One region of the Psychrobacillus sp. AK 1817 genome, then DNA from elsewhere that is predicted to be linked to it. Evidence: a T-box and tRNA genes for the amino acid it is inferred to sense, from the RefSeq annotation. Region 1 holds a T-box; the other holds one or more tRNA genes.
What was found. A T-box is a leader RNA that pairs with one kind of tRNA and senses whether it is charged. The one in region 1 lies ahead of argS (arginine--tRNA ligase), so its partner is inferred to be a tRNA-Arg.
Positions count from the first base shown of each region.

Region 1 (9,448 bases):
CAACAAGAAAACCTATGTGTCTGAGGATATTTTAGAAATTCTTGTTCCAGAGTCTTAAAGAATATGTCGTCCGCTCATATAGAGAAGGACGGCTTTTCTTTTGGTACAATTTATGTTGAGAAATACTCCAGGGGGGAAAGTAAATGAATGTATACAAAATAGACAGCGATTTTCCAATGGATTTGTTGTTGTTAGCAGATCCCGCAGAGGAATTAGTTAAAGCTTATTTAGATAAGGGTCAATGCTATATAACGAAAGCAGGAAATAAAATAATTGGCGTATATGTCTTAGTGCCTTTGAATAACCAGACTGTGGAGCTTAAAAATATAGCTGTACATGAACAACATCAAGGAAAAGGAATAGGAAAAGAATTAGTTCTCGATGCCATTGAGAAATCAAAAGAGCTTGGTTATCAAAAAATAGAAGTAGGTACAGGAAACTCCAGCATAAATCAGCTTGCACTCTATCAAAAGTGTGGATTCAGAATTGTTTCTGTGGATAAGGATTTTTTTAAAATTAATTATCCCGAAGAGATTGTGGAAAACGGCATTCCTTGTGTGGATATGATACGACTAGAGAGGATTTTATCCACAGAAAAATAAGATAGCTCTAAGCGTGTCATTTCATTACTTAATAGAGGTGTGTTCTTACTAACGGAGCAGGTTATGCTGGATTGGGGGAAAGATAATGCAAATTATTGAGTTACAGGAAAGGAATAACCTATTCAAAAAAGCAATTCAAGTATTTTGGAAAGAATGGGGAAATGAGCATAATTATAAATTTTATGAAGATGCTATGATTCATTCTTGTCGTTTTTCAGATATTCCAAGATTTTATGTGATGATTGAAGAGGAGGAGATCATTGGAACTTATGCGTTATTAAGAAATGACCTTAATAGCCGCCAAGACCTTTGCCCATGGCTCGCCTGCTTATTCGTGAAAGAAGAATATAGAGGTAGAGAAATAGGCTTAATGCTGTTACAACACAGCCTGAAAGAAGCAGCAAGAAAAGGATATGATAAGCTTTATTTGTCCACAGATCTTGAAGGCTATTATGAAAAATACGGGTGGAAAAATAATGGTGTTGTGTACGGCGTGAGTGGTGATCATATCAAGCTATATGAAAAAGAAACAGGTTTAAAGTAAGGCAATTCTAAAGTAAATTTAATGTGAACTATTACTTAAACTAATGATCGATTTAGTGAAAATACAATGAGCTGGGATATACATTTCCTAGCTCATTTATGTGGATCTTTTATTTTCTAAGAATTATAATGTTTAATTTTGCCAATTAGAATGCGAATTTCCTCAGCCTTAAACATTAAAACTGCCCCCCGAATAATGATTGGGAGCAGTTATTACTATGCGTTATGTAAAAGTCCTAACACTTTCTTTAATTCTTTTGCTTCAATTTGTCCTGGAGCGGAAGCTGATACAACTGAACCAAAGGTAGCTGCTGAACCGAAAATTTCTCCAGATAAACGACTGATAATACCTGATTTAGCCATAGACATTGTAATAATCGGACGATCCGCATATGTAGAATACATCGTATAGGTAGCATCCAGGAGGGTAATAACATCGGCTGGACTATTAGGCATAACAGCAATTTTAGGAATATCTGCACCTAGTCTTTGCATAGCTGTTAAGCGTTCTATTATTACCTCTTTTGAGGGAGTTCCATTAAAATCATGGTTGGACATCACCACAGAAATATGATTATCCTTAGCTAAAGAAACTAGCTCCTCAACTTCCTCTGAGAAAAGCTCAATATCAATTAAATCTATTTCCTTTGTTTGGATCACTTCACGTAAAAGTTGCTTATAATAATCAGGTTCAATAACTTTATTGCCGCCTTCCTTGTGACTCCTAAAAGTAAACAAAAGGGGGGTAGGATATAAATAACCTCGTATGTATGAAAGGGTGTCTTTGACAGATTCTAAGCTTTCAACTTCCTGTAATAAATCTACTCTCCATTCGACTACATCAGGAGATGCATCCTTAACTAATTGTAGCTCCTTAAAAAGGGCTTCTTTATTTTTTCCTATTAGTGGAACAATAATTTTTGGTAGTCCTTCCCCAATATGAATATCCCGAATAGAAATAATTTTCATAAATATCTCCCATCATGCAACGTTTTACGTTATATTAACATAAAACGTTGCAAAGGGGATGTAAAAATGAGATTTCAAATCTATGAAAGTGCAGAGAAGTTTTACGATATTGCAAAACCTTTTTTAAAGCAAAACGAGGACAAATTTAGCTTATTTTTAGGTGTGCTTGAAAGAATTAGAGTGGGAGGATATGAGGACCCACTGATGGCTACTATTGAGGAGGATGGGGAGTTATTGGCACTTTTTCAGATGACTCCACCACATCCACTTAATATTATTTTTGTCGATTTAAATAAAATCGAAGCGTTAATCGATTTATGTATTGAAGAGATTTTACAACGTGGTATACATATAAACTCGATCATAAGTGTAAAGGAATGGGCTATTCGCTTCGCGTCAAAATGGGAAGAGAAAACGGGACAAGCAAATTCGCTATTAATGGACCAGGGATTATATCGATTAGATGAAGTGGATGATACGCTAGAAAATAGCCCAGGATCCTGGAGATTTGCTAATAACAATGATGCTCCATTAATAGAATCATGGTATAGCCAGTTTGAAGAAGATACCGGACTTCCAAGTACTGCTAAAGAGGAAATAGCCCAGAGAGTGACTGCTATGTTGAATGGACAGGAGGTTTTCTTATGGGAGGACGATGGAGAGATTGTGTCTATGATGAAGAAGGCTAGACCATCAACTCATGGAGTGACTGTTTCTATGGTATTTACTCCTAAAGAAAAGCGACGCAAAGGTTATGCAAGAACAATGGTAGCAGCCTGCAGCAAGGAGCTTTTAAAGGAATATGACTTCTGTGTTTTATATACCGATATGTTAAATCCCACATCCAACAAAATATATCAAGAAATTGGTTATCAAAAGTTGATGGATTCAGTTCATTTAAAGCTGGGGAATAAATGAGATAGTAAATGTTAGATAGATAAGGAGACATTTATTCACATATTGACTTTAGTATTTGATTCGATTAAAATTAGTGAAAATTCATACACAATTCGATGATAAAGAGAGTATCTGATGAGATAATGATTAGCGAGTCAGGGGTAGTGAGAGCCTGATACAGGACTTTTCAGAGAAACGCACTTTGGAGAAGCTTTTTGAACTAGAGTAGAAAAGATCGGGGAAGTCCTCGTTAATAACGTTAAAGCGGTCACAATATGTGACAACTAGAGTGGTACCACGGGAATTTCAGCTCTCGTCTCTTCATAGAGATGAGAGCTTTTTTATATGGAAAAACAAAATGGAGGGTGAATATATATGGAACTATTAAAGCAAATTGCTATTTCGATTGAGACTGAGTTAGAAAGTAAGTTAACAGTGAAAGAAATACAAATGCTTTTAGAGAAACCAAAGAACATTGAATTAGGAGATTTAGCATTTCCTTGTTTTACGCTAGCGAAATTATATAAAAAATCACCACAGCTTATCGCTTCTGAATTGGCAAAACAGGTGAAGAGTTCACTTATTGCTAATGTAGAGGCAGTAGGGGGCTATTTGAACATCTTTTATGACCAGAAAACTATTGCGAAAGAAGTGTTAGGGGAAATACTTAAAAATCAAAACAATTATGGCCAGCTACCAATGAAAGACGAACAAGTTACTATAGACCTTTCCTCACCAAATATTGCTAAGCCATTCTCTATGGGACATTTACGTTCAACTGTAATCGGAAATGCTCTTGCCAATATTTCTGAGAAAAATGGCTACAAAGCTGTTCGTATTAATCATTTAGGTGATTGGGGAACTCAATTTGGAAAGCTGATCGTTGCTTATAAGCTATGGGGAGACAAAGAAAAAATTGAAGCCTCCCCAATAGAGGAATTATTGAAAATCTATGTAAAATTCCATGAAAAGGCTGAAGTGGATGAAGAGCTCAATGTTGAGGCAAGAGCTGCCTTCAAGAGTCTAGAGCAGGGTAACGAAGAGGCACTACAGCTTTGGAAATGGTTCAAGGAAGCCTCTCTTAAAGAATTTCAATATATCTATGAATTACTAGGAATTCAGTTTGATTCCTTTAATGGAGAAGCATTCTATAATGACAAAATGGAAACGGTCGTCAAAGAAATAGAAGAAAAGTGTTTGCTCGTGGAATCTGACGGGGCATTAGTAGTTGAGTTAGAGAATATGCCGCCATGTTTGATCAAAAAAACCGATGGAGCTACTCTATACGCAACGAGAGATTTAGCTGCAGCCTTGTATCGTCAAAATAACTATGCCTTTACTAAAGCATTTTATGTAGTCGGCAACGAACAATCACTTCACTTTAAACAGCTTTTCAGTGTGCTTCAAAAAATGGGCTATGCGTGGGCAAAGGACTGTCAGCATGTACCTTTTGGGATGATGCTTAAGGATGGTAAGAAGATGTCGACTCGTAAAGGAAAAGTGGTTTTATTAAAAGAAGTCTTAAACGAAGCTATCGGGGAGGCGAAAAAAAGTATTGAGGAGAAAAATCCTTCACTTCTTCACAAAGAGGAGGTTGCTAAATCAGTTGGAGTAGGGGCCGTCATCTTCCATGATTTAAAAAATCATCGTATGAATGATGTAGAATTTTCTCTGGAGCAAATGCTTAACTTCGAGGGTGAGACTGGACCCTATGTTCAGTACACTCACGCACGCATAAACTCACTCCTTCAAAAAGGTAAGTTTGAGACTAATAACATGAGTTTTGAAGGACTAGGCGAACTTGCATGGCCAACGATAATGACACTTCAAGGCTTTCCACAGGTTATCCAGAAATCCTTTGAACATGCAGATCCATCACTTATCGCAAAATATTGCCTAACGCTATCTCGCCATTTCAATAAATATTATGCGAACACAAAAATATTAGTTGGTGATGAAACAAAGCGATCGAAGCTGACACTTTGTTATGCGGTTGCCATAGTTTTAAAGGAAGGGTTAAGTTTACTTGGGATAGATGCTCCGGAGCAGATGTAGAAAAGCCCCACTGTCTTGCTGACAGTGGGAATTTCTTCAAAGCTTCTTACTTGCTAGCCTTATGTTTGAACCCTTTACCTCTGTAAAATAACCTCCAAACATATTCTAAGGGACCTGATTGAAACTTTAAATGTTTAATCCAAAGATAGCTAAGTAAAAACTGAAATATATAAATGGATATAGCGATGATAGTGGTTTGCCAAAGCTGAATTTCTCCAAATAAGCCCAGACCATAGCTATAAAATAAGAGGCTACAAATCACGGATTGTAAAATATACATACTAAAACCAAGCTTTCCAATGTAAGAAAAGAATAATAGTTGTTCTTTATATTTTAGGAAAGCAAGACAGAAGAAACAAAGATAGCCTAGCATCAGTAATGGACCTGCTATAAATACACCTATCATTTCCAACATAAGATTCGAGGAGTTCGACAATAACATAGGTAATTCTAAGATAACTCCGGAAAATGTGGCAATTAGTCCAAAAACAAGGAAAGAATGCTTTTTCTCGTGAAGGTTCTCTAATAGCCTTCTTTTTCCAAAAAATACTCCAAGTAAAAATATCCCTAAAATTTGAGGGAAAAACAATATCATATTGAAAAAGCTCATAACAAAGTCCATAGAACGTTTTGCTACTATTTCACCAAAATTTCCTTCCGCATAAATTTGCTTATCTATTTCTTGAGATAATTTAATCTCTTCGGAAAAATCCATAGAAGAATAGTCCCCTGTTCCAGTTGTCAATATGGTAGATATACCAAGTAGAAGTGGGACAATAGAAAGTAATACAAGAGACCAAATAAGTATTGTCTTAGACTTTCGTTTTAAGAAAAATAATATTACAATGCCAACTATTGCGTAAGTGGTTAAAATATCGCCATACCAAAGCAACAAGCCATGAATCAATCCGAAGATGAATAAGGCAAACATCCTTTTTAAGTATAAAGGGGTAAATTTTATACCTTGTGTAGTAGATTTCATGTACAAAATGGTGGCTCCATACCCAAAGAGAAAAGAAAATAGTAGCATAAACTTTCCTTCAACTAAAAGTGCAGTAAAAAAGTCAATCGACTCGTTGAGCTTACCTTCTATAGGAACTCCTCCCAAACTAATTGCTTGAAGTGATTCGTTAAAAAAATGTATATTCACTAACAAAATCCCTAATAATGCAAAACCTCTTAAAGCATCAATAACTTCAATTCTTTTCAAACTAATTCCTCCTTAACTTGTTATAAGAATAAGAATAGAATTGAAATATAATAAAATAATAAGTAAAAAGTTTATACTTTTGTTATAAGTATGAAATAGTATGAGTAAAAGGGGAGGTGTGCCATATTGCTCAAAGAAAAAATCCTAATTGTGGACGATGAAGTGGATATAGTTTCTTTTATGAAGGATTCTCTAGAGGACGAGGGTTATGAAATCTTAACTGCTCACAATGGATACGATGCTATTCAATTAGCTAAACAGAATCCACACTTAGTTTTACTAGATGTAATGATGGATGGGATAGATGGATTTGAGGTATGTGAAAAAATAAGATCCAATCTCTCTGGTCCTATTATTTTTCTTAGTGCTTGTCAGGAGGAATCTAATAGAATTAAAGGCTTGTTAGTTGGAGGGGATGACTATCTCATTAAACCATTTAGTCTTACCGAGCTTAAAGCTAGAGTATATGCGCATATAAGAAGAGAAAAAAGAAGAATCGAAAGCTATGCTTATGAAGTAAAACAATATGGGGAAGTAACCATTGATTACAAAGGTAGAATGATCCATATAAATGGAGTGAATATAGACTTAACAAACAAACAGTTTGATATTGTTTGGTTACTTGCAGAGAATAAAGGACAAGTTTTTTCTAAATCACATATTTATGAGCGAGTATGGGGATTAGAAGCTAATGGAGAGGATTCCACAGTTACCGAACATATAAAGAAAATAAGAGCAAAATTTCAAGCAATCAAGGAGGACAATACATATATACAAACTGTATGGGGAGTAGGCTATAGATGGGGGTAAAAACAACAACTCTTAATAAGAGACTTCATCGATTAATTGTCTACATTTTATTATGCAGCCTTCTAAGTACAATTCTTACATGGAGTGTTTTGATATATATCGGAGAATCAAAAATGCGTGAGGCCAGCTTTTATGAACAAATGATTCCTAAAATAGAATCGAAAATTCGATTAGAAAAAGACTCAATCTTAGAAGTTTCTCAAAAAAACAAGTTAGATATGATTATTCCATCCGAAGGTTTTAAATATAAGGTTATCGATATAGCGGGTACATATAAATACGGCAGCCATGAGGATCAATTAGACATAGATGTCAAACAACTATATGAAAGATTAAATATTGTGGATTACAGTGAGAAAAATTACTTTGTTAAATATATCCCTATAATTGATGCCAACGAAAACTTGCAAGGAGTAGTTATGCTTTATTATCAACTGAAGGTTACACCAATCGAATCCTCTGATACTCTGTTGCTAAAAGTGGGAATCCCATTAATTCTGCTTACACCTTTTTTCTATATTATTTTATTCACTATTATATTTGTACGAAGACTTAGCAGAGAGATAAAATTACCTCTAGAGCAACTAATGATTGCGACAAGCTTTGTACGTAAAAAGGATTTAAATTTCAACATAAATAAGTATGAAAAAATAAGAGAAATACAGCTTTTAATAGAAGCTTTTGAAAATATGCAAAGCGAGCTGAGTGATTCTCTACAACGTGAGTGGAAGCTTCAAAAAGAACGTAAGGAGGCTATTGCTGCCCTGGCACACGATTTACGAACACCACTTACTATTATCCAGGGTCATGTAGAAGGCTTAGAAGAAGCAAAGAAAAAAGGAATTGATCGTTTTGATAGATACCTAATTGTGATTAAGTCAAATATTCAGCGTGCAGTTAAGCTAGTTTACGACTTAAATCAAACGACTCTTCTAGAAAACGATTTTTTTCAGTTAGACAAAAAAGAAATTGATCCCATTTATTTCTTTCAGGGGAAGATGGAGGAATATGAACACTGGTGTATGAAAGAACAAGTTGTATTTACAGGTAAGCTTAAAGATGAAAGAAGTAAGAAAATCGATATTTTCGCTGATTCCAATAGAATATCGCAGGTACTGGATAATCTCTTCACCAATAGTCTTAGATTCGTACAAAAAGGAGAGATTAGCCTAAATGTACTTATGACGGATGACTGGTTATATATAAAAATGGTGGATAATGGCCAAGGGTTTGAAAAAGGAAAGGAAGCGAAAGTATTCGAATCCTTTTATCAAGGTATAACTGGAGAAAGCCGCAGAAACGGACATGCTGGCCTTGGTCTGTATATAGCAAAGACAATTATTGATAAACACGATGGAACTATCCAAGCTTTTAATAACGAAGACGGCGGAGCAACTGTTTCTATTAAATTACCTTTGTATTAAGTAGATATTGCCTTTATAAAGGAAAAAAGCTAAGCTTATTTTTAATGGGCTTAGCTAAGGTTAAACAAGAATTCGTTTATTTTAAATCGATGATTATGTCATCCATTTTGTATTGTTTTTGATCCGCGGTGCTATTATAGGAGCGGCCACGACCAATAATTGAACCACCCTCGCTATATCTAATGATATCATAATCATATAATTCTACGTCAGGAGTTATTATGAGTTGAGTAGCCTCAGGGTTAATTTTCTCATATATAGCGCCCCATTTAATATTATTCTCGTTATTCTTTAAAGAAGAACCACCACTTCCACTTTGCTCTTCCAGCGAATAAAGATTACCTAAATCATCACGTACTATTAAGTCGACTGCGATACTATCCCATTCTTCTTGCAATTTATCGGAGGGAATTTGTTCATAAAGAAAGTGAAACGAATTTGGAGATATCGTAAGCTTTTGAAGATGGATTGTAAGATCGTCTTGTTCAAGCTTTTTATCTATATTATAGATAGATATATCTGCCTTATTTAAAGTAAAGTTAAATTTCCAATCACCTTCAATAGGGTCATTATCAATGGTTCTTCCTGGACGTAAATAATCTATGTTCCATTCTATTGGTAAAGAGGTATCCTCTTCGTCCATTTTCATAGTGAAAATACCTACATATTTGTTTTCGCTCTCTGATACTTTACTTGCTTCATGACTTCCCGTTTTCGGAGAATTTTGAAGGTGTGGAATTCCCCTAATTACTACTGGATATCCTAAATCTCTATTGGCATCAATAGTATAGGTGACAATCATAGATTCACCATCATAAATGGCATCATTTACTGTTATATTAATTCCATTGCTTGTTGCGGTTAAATTAATAGGAGTAGACACATCTGCGTACCCCGCGTAAAAATCTCCTTTGACACCACTAGTTTCATAAAAGAAT
Region 1 is NZ_CP031739.1:2,903,650-2,913,097, forward strand. It holds gene D0S48_RS14530 (stalk domain-containing protein) at 1-58, shown strand, start outside; gene D0S48_RS14535 (GNAT family N-acetyltransferase) at 144-602, shown strand; gene D0S48_RS14540 (GNAT family N-acetyltransferase) at 688-1,146, shown strand; gene aroD (type I 3-dehydroquinate dehydratase) at 1,362-2,114, opposite strand; gene D0S48_RS14550 (GNAT family N-acetyltransferase) at 2,181-3,032, shown strand; T-box leader at 3,119-3,335, shown strand; gene argS (arginine--tRNA ligase) at 3,387-5,066, shown strand; gene D0S48_RS14560 (DUF418 domain-containing protein) at 5,113-6,276, opposite strand; gene D0S48_RS14565 (response regulator transcription factor) at 6,403-7,086, shown strand; gene D0S48_RS14570 (sensor histidine kinase) at 7,200-8,510, shown strand; gene D0S48_RS14575 (DUF4179 domain-containing protein) at 8,587-9,448, opposite strand, start outside.

Region 2 (9,448 bases), 890 kb from region 1:
TTTACATTCATCTGAATGTCTCTAACAGATATATTTAAGCGTTCCAAGTAGCATCCAGCTCCTCTGTTATAGCGGCCCAAAGTTTTCGATGAGTTTCAGTGTTGATTTTTCGATCAGTACGAACTTCAATTATACGAATATTTTTAGTTTTATTCTTACTCAACACGGTTTGAAAATCCTCTTTTGTATGTACTACATCGTACTGAGCATCGTACATAGTTGCAATAGCTGAAAATTCAAGACCTGTAGGTGTACCAAACAAATGCTCAAAGTAGTTAGTCTCCGTTGATTGAGGCAAGTAAGAGAATATGCCTCCCCCATCATTATTCATAATAACAATCGTCAAATCTGTCTCATTAAAACGTGTAACTACTAATCCGTTTATATCATGTAAAAATGCTAAATCCCCGATTAATAGAAAACCTGGTCTTTTAGTAGCTGCTTGTATACCTAACGCAGTAGATACTACACCATCAATCCCGTTAGTTCCTCTATTTGCATATACTTGAATATCCTTAGAGGTTTTATTGAAAAATGTGTCTACATCACGTATAGGCATACTACTGCTAGCAACTAAATCTGTATTTTCGGATAAACTCTCAAACAAAATTCCGGCTAATGCTCCTTCATCCAATTCCTCGGAAATATAGGATTTAATATGCGCTGTTGCTATATCATTAGCCTTCGACCAATGCTTTAGATACTCCGATGGTTGCTTTTCTTCTATCGGCATCCATAGAGAAGAGGCATCTACTTGAATATGATGAGTCACAATATGAATAGAGTCTCTAAATAATGGGCTTTCGTCAACTGCTATAAAAGTCTCAGGCTGGTGAGCTTCTAGAAACTTTACTAGCGGTTTAGAAACAGGCTGAGCACCAAAACGAATAACTACTTCTGGGACAGCTACCTCTTTAAAAATTTCACTTTTTAAAATAGCATCGTATTGGTCTACACACAAATGCATACAATCTGCTGGGACATTGCTACGAAGATTAGATAATGGATCAGCTAACACTGGCCATTGAATGGTTTTAGCAAATTCCCAAAATCCATCAGTTGTTGCTAAGGAATCCCCAACAATGATAAGTCCCTTTTCTGTGTTACTAATTAAATGCGTATACCATTTTACAAATTCTTCACTTGGTCCAAGCTTTCCTAAATCAGCAAGATGCATTTGCGGTGTAGTAGAAGGCTTATCCATTTCTAATAAAAGTGGTTCCCGGAAAGGCACGTTAATATGAACCGGACCCATCGGAGCTGCTTTAGAAGAAGATACTGCACGGTGGATATGTCTCTCTACAAAAGCTAGACTTTCTTCTCTAGCTTCCGGTAAAGGAAAATCAACAGACCACTTCACATGCTTACCGTACATATGAATTTGGTCAATCGCTTGAGGAGCTCCAACCTCTCTTAGTTCATGAGGTCTATCTGCTGTAACAACAAGCAAAGGGATTCTTGCATAATATGCTTCTACAATTGCTGGGAAAAAGTTAGCTGCAGCAGTGCCAGAAGTACATAAAAGAACTACAGGATTTTTCTTTGCTTTAGCAATTCCTAAAGCAAAGTACCCTGCAGATCGCTCATCAATTTGACGATAGAAGTTAAATCCTTTTGTTTTGGCAAACCCATAAGCTAAGGGAGTAGATCTAGATCCTGGACATAAAACAACATCTTCAATGCCCGCCTTTTTAATTGTTTCCACAAATTGATTTACATAAGATGTCAAAAAGCTTGTATTAGTCATTCATATTTCCTCCAAGTGTGCGAAGCATTGGTCGGAATTTTACTCGTGTTTCTTCAAACTCTTCTAACGAAGTGGATTCTGAAACTAGTCCGCCTCCGGCATATAGATAAGCGTATTGGTTCTCTATAAGTGCTGAGCGGATTCCTACGGCAAACTCTCCCTCTCCCTCGGCATTGACCCAGCCGATTGGTGCTGCGTAATAGCCACGGTTCATTTGCTCAGATTCTCTAATAATTTCAATTGCCTCTTGTCTAGGTTCTCCCCCAAGTGCTGGGGTTGGGTGCATTGCCTCTACAAATTCGAAAAGAGAAGAGCTTCCTTTAATTTTTCCTTCAATAGGGGTAAACAAATGCTGAATATCTCTTATTTTCATTAGCTTTGGTCTAGATGGAATTTTAACCTGTTCACAATATTGATCAAATACTTTTCGGATCATACTAACTACGTACTGATGCTCCATTAAGTTTTTATTGTCCGCTAATAGCGCATCCCCTAGCTTTTTGTCTTCCTCTAGATTTGTACCTCTACGAACCGATCCAGCTAACCCTGCAGATTCAACCTTGCCTTTTTCTAGCTTTACTAATCTCTCGGGTGTTGCTCCAAAGAAAATTTTGTCTTCTTTTTCTAAGCCAAACAAATAACTCTCTGGTTGTTCCATAGATGCATTATAAATAGCTGTAGAAGATGAAAAACTATTCTCAAAGGTCAATTTCAAGGAGCGTCCAATGACCACCTTATTTACTTCCTTATTGCGAATACGGTTTGTAACGGCTTCAACCGCAGATAAGTATTCATCCTTTAATCTATCTTCTCTTTGAAGAAGCTGTGGCTTTTCATGGACTTTTAGCTCTTTTACTTGAGCTGTATGAATTAATGTATCTCTTTCTATTCTCAAGTGTTCAAAAGCCGCCGAGCTGTCTTGCTCTTCCGTAATAAGATGGATGCTCACAAACGCCTGGTCATCTCGAATGACTAATTGGAATGTAGCCACAGCAAAAAAACTGGAAGGAAAGCTATTCCACTCCGAGGATATCTTGTTGGCAGGATCGAATGAGAATCCACCAAATAGGATTGGAGATACGTCCGCTTTTTCTATTAAAGAGCATGCACACAACTCTTCCCATTTTTGTGCTATATCCTGATATCTATTTTTTTCTAAATCATTAGCCAGTACATAAGCATGTCCAAGTCCAACCAGTGTGAAGGTTTTCTCTTTGTTTTGCCAAAAGAAACGTTTCCCTTTATAGCAATCCTCTCCGGCTTCAAAAAAGGCGTGAGCGGACATTCTAGATACTTCTATTGTTTCCGTATAAAAACGTAATGTTGTTTTATTTTGCCCGGTGGTGTTCGGCATATATATGACCTCCGTATAAATTACCTGCTGTTAAATTTCTTGTTTTATTACTCTACCCTTTATCATACAACTTTCTCCGCGTTTCGGCACACATTTCGCTACAAATGTATGCTAAAATTGATGTTGAGTCTTTTAAAGGAGAGAAATTTATATGTCACAGGAACTACAAGCTGATAAAGGCTGGCGTATATGGTGGAAGTTGACAAGACCACATACATTAACTGCCTCCTTTGCCCCAGTATTTTTAGGTACAATGATTGCACTTTACTACGTAAATATTGATTGGCTATTATTCTTAGCAATGCTAATTGCATGTTTGTTTATCCAGGCAGCTACAAATATGTTTAACGAGTACTATGACTTTGTTAGGGGGCTCGATAGCGAAGAATCAATTGGTATCGGTGGTGCTATTGTTCGTAATGGGGTTAAACCAAAAACAGTACTTCAATTAGCCTTAGCATTATATATCCTTGCAGCGATATTAGGTATATATATTTGCTCCCAATCGTCTTGGTTATTATTGATCGTTGGAGCTGTTTGTATGCTTATTGGTTACCTTTATACTGGTGGACCTTACCCAATAGCGTATACACCATTCGGTGAACTATTTAGCGGTGTTGTCATGGGAATGTTTATCGTATTAATTGCTACATACATTCAGGTTGGTTCAATACCAAACTTTGCCTTATTCCTATCCATCCCTAGTACTCTACTTGTTGCTGCTATTATGCTTTCCAATAATATTCGCGATATAGTTGAGGATACAAAAGGTGGTAGAAAGACGATGGCCATTCTCATTGGTAGAGAAAGTGCTATTAATGTGTTAGCCTTATTTTTCATCGTTTCTTATGTATGGATCATTCTATTGGTAATTCTACAGATTATCACCCCTTGGGCACTACTAGTCCTATTAAGTGCTAAGAAACCTTTAGATGCTATAAAACTATTTAAAGCAAAAGAAAATCATCTTGAAGTTGGATTAGCAATGAAGAATACTGCACTCACCAACACGATTTTTGTATTTCTTTTAGGTATAGGGTTATTGCTCGGCTTTATAATTTAACAGTCAGTCAGGAAGTTTAAAAGCTTCCTGGCTTTTTTATTTTTTGCTATGTGAATGGAAAAAATGATTTATTATAATTTGGAACACATGGCCAGCCACTAAAATTGGTTAGTATGAATTAGCTATTTATTTGATGATTAAGGCTTGAAAAGAGTTACCTAGCGAAGCAGGATAATGTAAGCAGAATTCAGTTTGTAGAAACCTGTTAAGAAATGTTCTTGTGAATATTAATGAACAAAGTGTGATGAGGTTATAGAGGAGTGGGAATTATAGATGGACAAAAGAACAAAGAAGAAAGTGTATAAATACATAACTCATGATTTGATACCAATAAGTAAAACTTAGAAATGGAATTGTTTTATGAAATCGGTCCTTTCACTCCGTATTAATAAGTAGCATTGACAGTACAAAGGACAAACCGGTAAAGTACTCTCGGAAGAATTAATCCTCTAAAAGCACATGCGCAACTCTATCTTTTCAAAACAAAAAAGACAACCACCTAAGTGATTGTCTTTTTTAAAGTTATGACCCCTACGGGATTCGAACCCGTGTTACCGCCGTGAAAGGGCGGTGTCTTAACCGCTTGACCAAGGGGCCTTATATATGGCGGAGAAGGAGGGATTTGAACCCTCGCGCCGGTTGCCCGACCTACACCCTTAGCAGGGGCGCCTCTTCAGCCACTTGAGTACTTCCCCATATATATGGCTCCGAAGGTAGGACTCGAACCTACGACCGATCGGTTAACAGCCGATTGCTCTACCACTGAGCTACTTCGGAATAATGGTGGGCCTAAATGGACTCGAACCATCGACCTCACGCTTATCAGGCGTGCGCTCTAACCAGCTGAGCTATAGGCCCATTAATTGGAGCGGGTGAAGAGAATCGAACTCTCATCATCAGCTTGGAAGGCTGAGGTTTTACCACTAAACTACACCCGCTTGATAAAATGGTGGCTCAGGACGGAATCGAACCGCCGACACAAGGATTTTCAGTCCTTTGCTCTACCGACTGAGCTACTGAGCCTCTTCGATTTACACTAAGCTGCGCTTCTCTTTGTCAGCTTCACTCACTCATTAAGTCACATACTTTAGTATGCTCCTTCGTTCGTTCGATTGCTTCCTAGATTTGCTTGCTTATCCTAAATCTCTAAGTTGTTGAAAAATAAATGGCGGTCCCGACCGGGATCGAACCGGCGATCTCCTGCGTGACAGGCAGGCATGTTAACCGCTACACCACGGGACCATTTGGTTGCGGGGACAGGATTTGAACCTGTGACCTTCGGGTTATGAGCCCGACGAGCTACCGAACTGCTCCACCCCGCGACAATAAGAAAGTGTTGAAATTTAAATCAACTGTGCATTTAGTGAGTTTTACGTCCTCCACGCTTCGCTTGCGTCGACGTTATGTATAATATTTTTCCACTAACAATAAGATGGAGGAGGAAGAGGGATTCGAACCCCCGCGCGGTATGACCCGCCTGTCGGTTTTCAAGACCGATCCCTTCAGCCAGACTTGGGTATTCCTCCTAAATATTATGTTGGTGGACCTTGCAGGACTCGAACCTGCGACCGGACGGTTATGAGCCGTCTGCTCTAACCAACTGAGCTAAAGGTCCTTAAGATGGCGGCAGAGGGAGTCGAACCCACGACCTTTCGGGTATGAACCGAATGCTCTAGCCAGCTGAGCTACGCCGCCAGGAAATTTAAATTTAAATTGGTGGAGCCTAGCGGGATCGAACCGCTGACCTCCTGCGTGCAAGGCAGGCGCTCTCCCAGCTGAGCTAAGGCCCCAAATTTATTAATTAACTGGTCGGGAAGACAGGATTCGAACCTGCGACCCCTTGGTCCCAAACCAAGTGCTCTACCAAGCTGAGCTACTTCCCGTATATATGGCGCGCCCGGCAGGAGTCGAACCCACAACCTTCTGATCCGTAGTCAGACGCTCTATCCAATTGAGCTACGGGCGCTAATGTTTCATAAAAGTGGTGCCGAGGACCGGAATCGAACCGGTACGGTAGTCACCTACCGCAGGATTTTAAGTCCTGTGCGTCTGCCAGTTCCGCCACCCCGGCACTTTGATGAATCTTTGGAGCGGAAGACGAGGTTCGAACTCGCGACCCCCACCTTGGCAAGGTGGTGTTCTACCACTGAACTACTTCCGCTCGGTTATTAAATTAAATGGTGCGGGTGAAGGGAGTCGAACCCCCACGCCTTGCGGCGCTAGATCCTAAGTCTAGTGCGTCTGCCAGTTCCGCCACACCCGCATATTTATATCACAAAAAGTGAATGAGCCATGTAGGATTCGAACCTACGACCCTCTGATTAAAAGTCAGATGCTCTACCAACTGAGCTAATGGCTCAAAAAATGGTGCCGGAGAAAGGACTTGAACCCTCAACCTACTGATTACAAGTCAGTTGCTCTACCAGTTGAGCTACTCCGGCAGGAGTAAAGTTATGGTGGAGGATGACGGGCTCGAACCGCCGACCCTCTGCTTGTAAGGCAGATGCTCTCCCAGCTGAGCTAATCCTCCTGGGTATTAAAATGTATTTCTATGTATTTTTATTGCAAGCCCAGCGACGTCCTACTCTTGCAGGGGGAGACCCCCAACTACCATTGGCGCTGAAGAGCTTAACTTCCGTGTTCGGTATGGGAACGGGTGTGACCTCTTCGCCATCATCACTAGACTTGAATAATTATTTGAAAGACAAGTTCTATTATATCAACTATGTAGATTATTACAAGTGTTTTTTTAATAAAAATTTATTCTTTCAAAACTGAATAAACTGACATCTTAGAAACAAACAATTTGGTTAAGTCCTCGATCGATTAGTATTCGTCAGCTGCACGTGTCGCCACGCTTCCACCCCGAACCTATCTACCTCATCGTCTTTGAGGGATCTTACTTACTTGCGTAATGGGAAATCTCATCTTGAGGGGGGCTTCGTGCTTAGATGCTTTCAGCACTTATCCCGTCCACACATAGCTACCCAGCGATGCCCTTGGCAGAACAACTGGTACACCAGCGGTGTGTCCATCCCGGTCCTCTCGTACTAAGGACAGCTCCTCTCAAATTTCCTACGCCCACGACGGATAGGGACCGAACTGTCTCACGACGTTCTGAACCCAGCTCGCGTACCGCTTTAATGGGCGAACAGCCCAACCCTTGGGACCGACTACAGCCCCAGGATGCGATGAGCCGACATCGAGGTGCCAAACCTCCCCGTCGATGTGGACTCTTGGGGGAGATAAGCCTGTTATCCCGGGGTAGCTTTTATCCGTTGAGCGATGGCCCTTCCATGCGGAACCACCGGATCACTAAGCCCGTCTTTCGACCCTGCTCGACTTGTAGGTCTCGCAGTCAAGCTCCCTTCTGCCTTTACACTCTTCGAATGATTTCCAACCATTCTGAGGGAACCTTTGGGCGCCTCCGTTACACTTTAGGAGGCGACCGCCCCAGTCAAACTGCCCGCCTGACACTGTCTCCTACCCGGGTTACGGGTATGGGTTAGAATTTCAATACAACCAGGGTAGTATCCCACCGACGCCTCCTCCGAAGCTGGCGCTCCGGGCTCTAAGGCTCCTACCTATCCTGTACAAGTTGCACCAAAATTCAATATCAAGCTACAGTAAAGCTCCACGGGGTCTTTCCGTCCTGTCGCGGGTAACCTGCATCTTCACAGGTACTATAATTTCACCGAGTCTCTCGTTGAGACAGTGCCCAGATCGTTACGCCTTTCGTGCGGGTCGGAACTTACCCGACAAGGAATTTCGCTACCTTAGGACCGTTATAGTTACGGCCGCCGTTTACTGGGGCTTCAATTCGCACCTTCGCTTGCGCTAAGCACTCCTCTTAACCTTCCAGCACCGGGCAGGCGTCAGCCCCTATACTTCACCTTACGGTTTTGCAGAGACCTGTGTTTTTGCTAAACAGTCGCCTGGGCCTATTCACTGCGGCTCTTCTAGGCTATACACCCAAAAGAGCACCCCTTCTCCCGAAGTTACGGGGTCATTTTGCCGAGTTCCTTAACGAGAGTTCTCTCGCTCACCTTAGGATTCTCTCCTCGACTACCTGTGTCGGTTTGCGGTACGGGCACCTCCCACCTCGTTAGAGGCTTTTCTTGGCAGTGTGAAATCAGGAACTTCGGACTAAGTCCTCGCCATCACAGCTCAATGTTACAGAGTGCGGATTTGCCTACACTCACACCTCACTGCTTGGACGTGCATAACCAACAGCACGCTTACCCTATCCTACTGCGTCCCCCCATCACTCAAACGGTGGGGTGGTGGTACAGGAATATCAACCTGTTGTCCATCGTCTACGCCTATCGGCCTCGACTTAGGTCCCGACTAACCCTGAGCGGACGAGCCTTCCTCAGGAAACCTTAGTCATACGGTGGATGGGATTCTCACCCATCTTTCGCTACTCATACCGGCATTCTCACTTCTAAGCGCTCCACCAGTCCTTCCGGTCTGACTTCAACGCCCTTAGAACGCTCTCCTACCACTGATACCAAAGGTATCAATCCACAGCTTCGGTGATTTGTTTAGCCCCGATACATTTTCGGCGCAGCGTCACTCGACCAGTGAGCTATTACGCACTCTTTAAATGATGGCTGCTTCTAAGCCAACATCCTGGTTGTCTAAGCAACGCCACATCCTTTTCCACTTAACAAATACTTTGGGACCTTAGCTGGTGGTCTGGGCTGTTTCCCTCTTGACTACGGATCTTATCACTCGCAGTCTGACTCCCAAACATAAATCATTGGCATTCGGAGTTTGTCTGAATTCGGTAACCCGGGATGGGCCCCTAGTCCAAACAGTGCTCTACCTCCAAGATTCTAACGTTTGAGGCTAGCCCTAAAGCTATTTCGGAGAGAACCAGCTATCTCCAGGTTCGATTGGAATTTCTCCGCTACCCACACCTCATCCCCGCACTTTTCAACGTGCGTGGGTTCGGACCTCCAGTAAGTGTTACCTTACCTTCATCCTGGACATGGGTAGATCACCTGGTTTCGGGTCTACGACCACATACTCATTCGCCCTATTCAGACTCGCTTTCGCTGCGGCTCCGTCTTCTCAACTTAACCTCGCATGTAATCGTAACTCGCCGGTTCATTCTACAAAAGGCACGCCATCACCCGTTAACGGGCTTTGACTATTTGTAGGCACACGGTTTCAGGGTCTATTTCACTCCCCTTCCGGGGTGCTTTTCACCTTTCCCTCACGGTACTGGTTCACTATCGGTCACTAGGTAGTATTTAGCCTTGGGAGATGGTCCTCCCGG
Region 2 is NZ_CP031739.1:3,794,259-3,803,706, reverse strand. It holds gene menH (2-succinyl-6-hydroxy-2,4-cyclohexadiene-1-carboxylate synthase) at 1-47, opposite strand, end outside; gene menD (2-succinyl-5-enolpyruvyl-6-hydroxy-3-cyclohexene-1-carboxylic-acid synthase) at 35-1,747, opposite strand; gene D0S48_RS19060 (isochorismate synthase) at 1,740-3,101, opposite strand; gene D0S48_RS19055 (1,4-dihydroxy-2-naphthoate polyprenyltransferase) at 3,253-4,164, shown strand; tRNA gene D0S48_RS19050 (tRNA-Glu) at 4,690-4,761, opposite strand; tRNA gene D0S48_RS19045 (tRNA-Ser) at 4,769-4,859, opposite strand; tRNA gene D0S48_RS19040 (tRNA-Asn) at 4,867-4,941, opposite strand; tRNA gene D0S48_RS19035 (tRNA-Ile) at 4,946-5,022, opposite strand; tRNA gene D0S48_RS19030 (tRNA-Gly) at 5,029-5,102, opposite strand; tRNA gene D0S48_RS19025 (tRNA-Phe) at 5,112-5,187, opposite strand; tRNA gene D0S48_RS19020 (tRNA-Asp) at 5,331-5,406, opposite strand; tRNA gene D0S48_RS19015 (tRNA-Met) at 5,410-5,486, opposite strand; tRNA gene D0S48_RS19010 (tRNA-Ser) at 5,598-5,690, opposite strand; tRNA gene D0S48_RS19005 (tRNA-Ile) at 5,703-5,779, opposite strand; tRNA gene D0S48_RS19000 (tRNA-Met) at 5,786-5,859, opposite strand; tRNA gene D0S48_RS18995 (tRNA-Ala) at 5,879-5,954, opposite strand; tRNA gene D0S48_RS18990 (tRNA-Pro) at 5,971-6,047, opposite strand; tRNA gene D0S48_RS18985 (tRNA-Arg) at 6,054-6,130, opposite strand; tRNA gene D0S48_RS18980 (tRNA-Leu) at 6,147-6,235, opposite strand; tRNA gene D0S48_RS18975 (tRNA-Gly) at 6,251-6,325, opposite strand; tRNA gene D0S48_RS18970 (tRNA-Leu) at 6,343-6,427, opposite strand; tRNA gene D0S48_RS18965 (tRNA-Lys) at 6,451-6,523, opposite strand; tRNA gene D0S48_RS18960 (tRNA-Thr) at 6,530-6,605, opposite strand; tRNA gene D0S48_RS18955 (tRNA-Val) at 6,619-6,694, opposite strand; rRNA gene rrf (5S ribosomal RNA) at 6,733-6,848, opposite strand; rRNA gene D0S48_RS18945 (23S ribosomal RNA) at 6,971-9,448, opposite strand, start outside.
Region 2: it has a tRNA-Arg gene. The T-box ahead of argS (arginine--tRNA ligase) is inferred to sense a tRNA for this amino acid. The anticodon was not compared.